2 regions of the Bradyrhizobium sp. BR 10261 genome follow, and region 1 is predicted to be linked to the other one. Evidence: predicted binding sites of a transcription regulator. Region 1 holds the regulator's gene; the other holds the start of a gene.
The links. Region 1 encodes LexA, which represses DNA repair genes until DNA is damaged. Its sites were predicted from a motif close to TGTTCNNNNTGTGTTCNG; they were not measured.
Positions count from the first base shown of each region.

Region 2: the regulator LexA is predicted to act here: its motif matches at 1,456-1,473, upstream of HYH07_RS00015 (PA0069 family radical SAM protein).

Region 1 covers NZ_JACOFQ010000031.1:74,331-77,581, forward strand. Annotated here, with positions in the region: gene glp (gephyrin-like molybdotransferase Glp) at 1-594, shown strand, start outside; gene lexA (transcriptional repressor LexA) at 770-1,471, shown strand; gene HYH07_RS29340 (hypothetical protein) at 1,657-1,860, shown strand; gene HYH07_RS29345 (hypothetical protein) at 2,053-2,487, shown strand; gene HYH07_RS29350 (ComEC/Rec2 family competence protein) at 2,577-3,251, opposite strand, start outside.
Region 2 covers NZ_JACOFQ010000001.1:2,626-5,876, forward strand. Annotated here, with positions in the region: gene HYH07_RS00010 (phosphoketolase) at 1-1,285, opposite strand, end outside; gene HYH07_RS00015 (PA0069 family radical SAM protein) at 1,495-2,658, shown strand; gene HYH07_RS00020 (ribonuclease HII) at 2,742-3,251, shown strand, end outside.

The DNA of each region.
Region 1 (3,251 bases):
GCCCTCGCCCGCAGCGAGGGTGCCGACACCATCGATCTCGGCGTCGCCGCCGACACGCTTGCCGCCACGACCTCGGGCATCCGCCGCGCCCGCGAATCCGGCGCCGACATCCTGATCACGACCGGCGGAGCGTCTGTCGGTGACCACGATCTGGTGCAGCAGGCGCTTCGGCACGAAGGTATCTCGATGGCGTTCTGGAAGATCGCGATGCGGCCGGGCAAGCCGATGATGAACGGGCAGCTCGGGCCGATGCGCGTCATCGGCCTGCCCGGCAATCCCGTGTCATCCTACGTCTGCGGCTTCCTGTTTCTGGTGCCGCTGATTCGCGCGCTGTCGGGCCGCTCAATGATTCATCATCGCCGCGAACGCGCCGTGCTCGGTCGCGACCTCGGGGCCAATGACCAGCGCGAGGATTATCTGCGTGCGCGTCTGGAGACGCGGGACGACGGCACGCTCGTCGCTCTTCCCGTCAACCACCAGGATTCCTCACTGTTGGCGAATCTCGCTGCGGCACAGGCACTTCTCGTGCGCGCGCCGTTCGCAGCGAAGGCCGCTTCCGGCACGCCTTGCGAGGTCTTGCGACTGCCGGAGTGAGCGCGCCGACGCAACTGTTCCGCGAACTTTGTCGCGTTCACGGTAAATTAAGCAGTTGCGGAACATGTATCGAACATATAGGGTCCGTTCATGATTTGTTTCGAGCATGTAGCGGCTTACTGCTGAATTCAGCGTCTCGGAATCGAGCGACATCGTCAGGGGGATTTTGGTCGAGATGTTAACGCGCAAACAATACGAGCTCCTGCGGTTCATCAGCGAGCGATTGAAGGAAAGCGGCGTGCCGCCCTCCTTCGACGAGATGAAGGATGCGCTCGACCTGCGCTCCAAGTCGGGCATCCATCGCCTGATCACCGCGCTTGAGGAGCGCGGCTTCATCCGCCGCCTGCCCAACCGGGCCCGCGCCATCGAAGTGATCAAGCTGCCTGAACTCCAGGCGGCTGCCGGCAGCCGTCGCGGCTTCACGCCGAGCGTCATCGAGGGCAATCTCGGCAAGGTGCGCACGATGTCGAGCCCGCCCGTCGATGAGGGCGAACGCCCTGTCGCAGTTCCCGTGATGGGCCGGATCGCGGCCGGTACGCCGATCGAGGCCTTGCAGACGCGCAGCCACACCATCAGCGTCCCGCCCGACATGCTCGGCGCGGGCGAGCACTACGCGCTCGAAGTCCGCGGTGATTCCATGGTCGATGCCGGCATTCTCGACGGCGACATGGCGCTGATCCAGCGCAACGAGAGCTGCGACACCGGCGATATCGTGGTGGCCCTGATCGACGACGAGGAAGCCACGCTCAAGCGTTTCCGCCGCCGCGGCGCCTCGATCGCGCTCGAGCCGGCAAACGCCGCCTACGAGGTCCGGATTCTGCCGCCCAACCGGGTCAAGATCCAGGGCAAGCTGATCGGGCTGTACCGCAAATACTGAACGCGGCGCACGCCGCCACCTGGCAAGCGCGCCCTCAAGGTTGAAGCGGACGATTGTCCGCTCCGGCTGGATAGTTTTTCTGGTTTTCTCCAGATTATCCGGCCACCTCTCCCGCGCTACATCCCCGGCACGCCATGACGAAGCACGCATCGCTTCGCAGGCCTTGCGAGACCGAGGAGACCGCCATGCGTAAGATCATTCTGAGTACCGTCGCGATGGCGCTGATCGCAATATCAGCGTCGCAAACCTTCGCTGCGCAGCCGCAGCATCACGTTCGCAGGTCGCCACAGGCGACGAACGAACAATTCCGCAATGCCCGCAACGCCGTCGGGCAACAGGCGCAGCCGGCCTGGCCTTATTCGGGTTGGTCGGCACCGGCTGGGCGCTAACGAAGAAGCTCTCGGAATGCACGGAAGCAGCCTTTGTTCCTCGGACATCTGAAAAAGAAATTGTGATGGCAGCCTGCAGACTCAAGCCGCAGATTTGCCCCCAACATGGCATATGATCGCAGGCTTCCACTCTGATAGAGGCCTGCGCCTCAGAAGAGGCGCGGGTGCTCTATCGCTGATGAGGAGCACCCGATGTGTGACTATAGCTTGCATGCCGTCGCGACGCGTCCCGCAGAAGTCGGCGAGACGATCGTCACGACAACCTTCCGCGGCACCTCGACGCGCGGCTTCGCCTCCGAAGCCGACATGTCGGTCGCGGTCTGCCTGCTGCCGGGAACGGAGCTCGCCTTCGCCGACAACGTCCGCTACGACAACAGGTGGATCTGGACGCGCACTATCAATTCGCGCGTCGGCAAGTTCGGCAAGGTCGATCCGCACATTCCCGATCGTCATCACGACGCGATCGAATTCCCCGATGGCAAATACGTGCTGGTGACCCAGCTCGTCGAAGGCCAGCGCGCAACCGTGCTGCAACTGCCGGTGACCCAGCCGCTCGGTGAGCGCGAGCACAAGCCGCAAGTTGCCGCCGACAGACAGCCGACACCTCCGGTCCTGCCGATCGGTTGAACCGGCCTAATTTGGGCATGATCTCCGCGCAAACGCGTTTTCGCGTTTGTCGCGCCGGAGGACCGCTACAGACTTTTCCGGATCATGCCTCAATCCTCGGCCTGAAGATCGGCCTCGGACGGTGTTGCGTCCTTGGCGCGCGGAGCTGCGGACCGCGGCATGAGGGTCCCTTCGAAATCTCCATCGCCGGCCGCCGCCGGCGACCAGGGGCGGTTTGCGCCTCTCGCCCTCGCCGCCGCAATGGCAAAGCCATCGCCGCGACGTGTCAGCGCTAGCGCGCCCTGGCTCGCCAGACGCGGCCGATCGATCACCATCCCGGTGCAATCCGGCGGCGCAGGCTTTGCCGTCACCACCAGGGCCGCGCGACTGCAATCATCAGCCAGCGCGTCGATGCGGAGCGCCAGCGCGACCATGTGGCCGTCGGCAAGCGGCGTCACGCAGCCGGCATCGTCGCACGACACGCCGTCGCCGAGCGAGCTGCTCGCCGCATCGCGTGGATCAGCGTCCGCTGCAAGCCACTCCTTCAGCAGGAAATTGTCCTTCTTCGCCCTGATCAGGTGCAGCTGACCGTCCCTGGCGCGCACCGCGACGTTCTGACCGTCACCGGCAATCAGAATATCGGGTTGCCGGACGGAAAGACTCCAGACGGTCGCCGCCATCAGCACGAATGCTCCCGACCAGCGCAGCGGCGTGCGCAAAAGACCCAGCAGGATCAGGCCCAAGCTCGCAGCGATCAGCGGCGCCGTGCCGAAGGCCGCGACATG
Region 2 (3,251 bases), on a different contig from region 1:
ATGCGGTCTCGTCAGGACCCATGATGCGGAAATTGCGCTCCCCGGCGTTGAGGCGGATGACGTCGCGCAGGAACTTGCCAAGCTCGCGTGTGGCTTCGCTTGTCACGCCGCCGGGCCGCGGCACCTCGACGGCAAAGCTGCGGAAGTCGGGCAGCTTCAGCTCCTTCTTGAGCAGCCCGCCATTGGCGTGCGGGTTGGCGCCCATGCGTCTGTTACCTTGGGGCGCGAGGGCCTGAAGCTCGGGAATGAGCGCGCCGCTCGCGTCGAACAGCTGGTCCGGCTCGTAGCTGCGCATCCAGTCTTCGAGAATCTTCAAGTGAGCGGGGTTCTCGCGGCAGTTCGCGACGGGCACCTGATGCGCGCGCCAAAAGCCTTCGACCTTTTTCCCGTCAACCTCCTTCGGGCCGGTCCAGCCCTTCGGGCTGCGCAGCACGATCATCGGCCAGCGTGGCCGCTCCACGCTCGCACGCCCGTCGCGGGCGTGCTGCTGGATCGAGCGGATGCTGGCGATCGCGACGTCGAGCGCATCGGCCATCACCCGGTGCATCAGTTTGGGATCGTCGCCTGCGACGAACAGCGGTTCATGGCCGAACCCGCGGAACAGATCGCGGATCTCGCTGTCGGGCATCCGGCCGAGCACTGTTGGACCCGCGATCTTGTAGCCGTTGAGGTGCAGGATCGGCAGCACGGCGCCATCATGTGCGGGATTGAGGAACTTGTTGGAATGCCAGGACGCTGCCAGTGGGCCGGTCTCGGCCTCACCGTCGCCGACGACGCAGGCAACGATCAGGTCAGGATTGTCGAAGGCAGCGCCATAGGCGTGCACCAGCGCGTAGCCGAGCTCGCCGCCTTCGTGGATCGAGCCCGGCGTTTCCGGCGCGGCATGGCTAGGGATGCCGCCGGGGAAGGAGAATTGCCTGAACAGTTTTCGCAGTCCGTCCGCATCGCGCGGGATGTCAGGATAGACCTCGCTGTAGCTGCCTTCGAGATAAGTGTTCGCCACCATGCCCGGGCCGCCATGGCCGGGACCGCAGACATAGAGCACGCTCAGGTCCAGCGCGCGGATGACGCGGTTGAGGTGCGCATAGATGAAGTTCAGCCCCGGCGTCGTGCCCCAATGGCCGAGCAGGCGCGGCTTGATGTGCTCGGGCCGGAGCGGCTCGCGCAGCAGCGGGTTATCCAACAGGTAGATTTGCCCGACGGAGAGATAGTTGGCCGCACGCCAGTAGCGATCGAGGAGATCGAGGTCGCTGCTTGCAGCGGACTGATGTTGTTGAAATGTCATGATCATGCCGACCTTCGCCCGGGATCGTCATCAACCGGGTTCCGGCGAGATCGATCCTTCCGCCGCATCAAACGGGATCGAGGTCACGCGGTGTTGCGTGAGGTCAAGGGACCGCGCGCGAAGTTTGGGCAGCCTACTGTGCATGGGGTTGTTTTCCCGTTTTCGATTCTTGTTCTTGATTTGTTCCTTTGGCGTGCTATCTTGAATGCATGAGTCCAGCTTCTTCTTCTGCTCTCAAGCACCCGCCGGTCACGGCGCCCTCCGAGCCGGCGGGTGCGCCTTCTGACTTTCCTGAACTGGCGGTCGCCATCGACCGCCAGCGCAGGCGGGGGCGGGGCGCCCAGTCCAACGCCAGTGGCCGCTATGAGGCCGAGGCGCGCGTCGCCTTCGACGATGGCTGGCAGAGCCTGGACGATCTGCCGCCGTTCAAGACCATTGTCGGCGTCGACACCTCGCGCAAGGTGATCACCCGCAACGACTCGCCCGACATCGGCTTCGACCGTTCAATCAATCCCTATCGCGGCTGCGAGCATGGCTGCGTCTATTGCTTCGCGCGGCCGACGCACGCCTATCTCGGCCTGTCGCCGGGGCTCGACTTCGAGTCAAAGCTGTTCGCCAAGCCCGAGGCGCCTGTTCTGCTCGAGAAGGAGCTCGCGGCCGCAGGCTACGAGCCGCGGATGATCGCGATCGGCACCAACACCGATCCCTACCAGCCGATCGAGCGCGAGCGCAAAATCATGCGCGGCATTCTGGAGGTGCTGGAGCGCACCGGCCATCCCGTCGGCATCGTCACCAAGTCAGCGCTGGTCGTGCGCGACATCGACATTCTCGCCCGCATGGCCAAGCGCAACCTTGCCAAGGTCGCGATCTCGGTGACCTCGCTCGACCCGAAGCTCGCACGGACCATGGAGCCGCGCGCCTCGACGCCGCCGAAGCGGCTGGAGGCGCTGAAGCAGCTCTCGGAGGCCGGCATCCCCACCACGGTGATGGTCGCGCCCGTGATCCCCGCCCTGAACGATTCCGAGATCGAGCGCATCCTCGACGCCGCGGCGCATGCCGGTGTCAAGGAAGCCTCCTACGTTTTGCTGCGGCTGCCGCTGGAGGTGCGCGATCTCTTCCGCGAATGGCTGATGGCGAATTATCCGGACCGCTATCGCCACGTCTTCACCCTGATCCGCGACATGCGCGGCGGCCGCGACTACGATTCGAAATGGGGCGAGCGGATGAAGGGCACAGGCCCGATGGCCTGGACCATCGGCCGCCGCTTCGAGATCGCCTGCGACCGGCTTGGGCTGAACAAGCGCCGCTCGAAGCTGACGACGGATCATTTTACCAAGCCGAAGCAGAACGGCGAGCAGCTCAGCCTGTTCTGAGGCGGAAGGGGCGGCGCTGAATAACGGGAATTGCGCGGAGTTCCCGGTTGCGCCGGCGAGCCGGCTTGCGCACGATCCCGGCCATGATTCGGGACAAGTCCGCCAAGAAGCCAGTCAAGGATGCGCCAGAAAAGGCCCCTGAGAAGAAGGCTGCGCCTGTCAAGGCAAGTTTCCGCCGCGAGCGCGCGCTGATCAAGCGGGGCATCTGGCCGGTCGCGGGCTGCGACGAGGCCGGCCGCGGGCCGCTCGCCGGCCCCGTGGTCGCGGCTGCGGTGATCCTGGATCCTGATCGCATCCCGCGCGGCATCGACGATTCCAAGCGCCTGACGGCGGAAGAGCGCGAAAAATTGTTCGACAGGATCTGCGCCACCGCGCAGGTCTCCGTCGCCGTCGCTTCGCCCGCGCGGATCGACCGCGACAACATTCTGCGCGCCTCGCTGTGGGCGCTGAAGCGCGCGGTGGTCGCGTTGCCCGAGGCTCCGAAGCTCGTCTTCGTCGACGGCCGTGATCGCCTCGACACGGCTTGCGACTGCGAAGCGGTGATCGGCGGTGACGGCATCGTGCTCTCGATTGCGGCGGCCTCCATCGTCGCC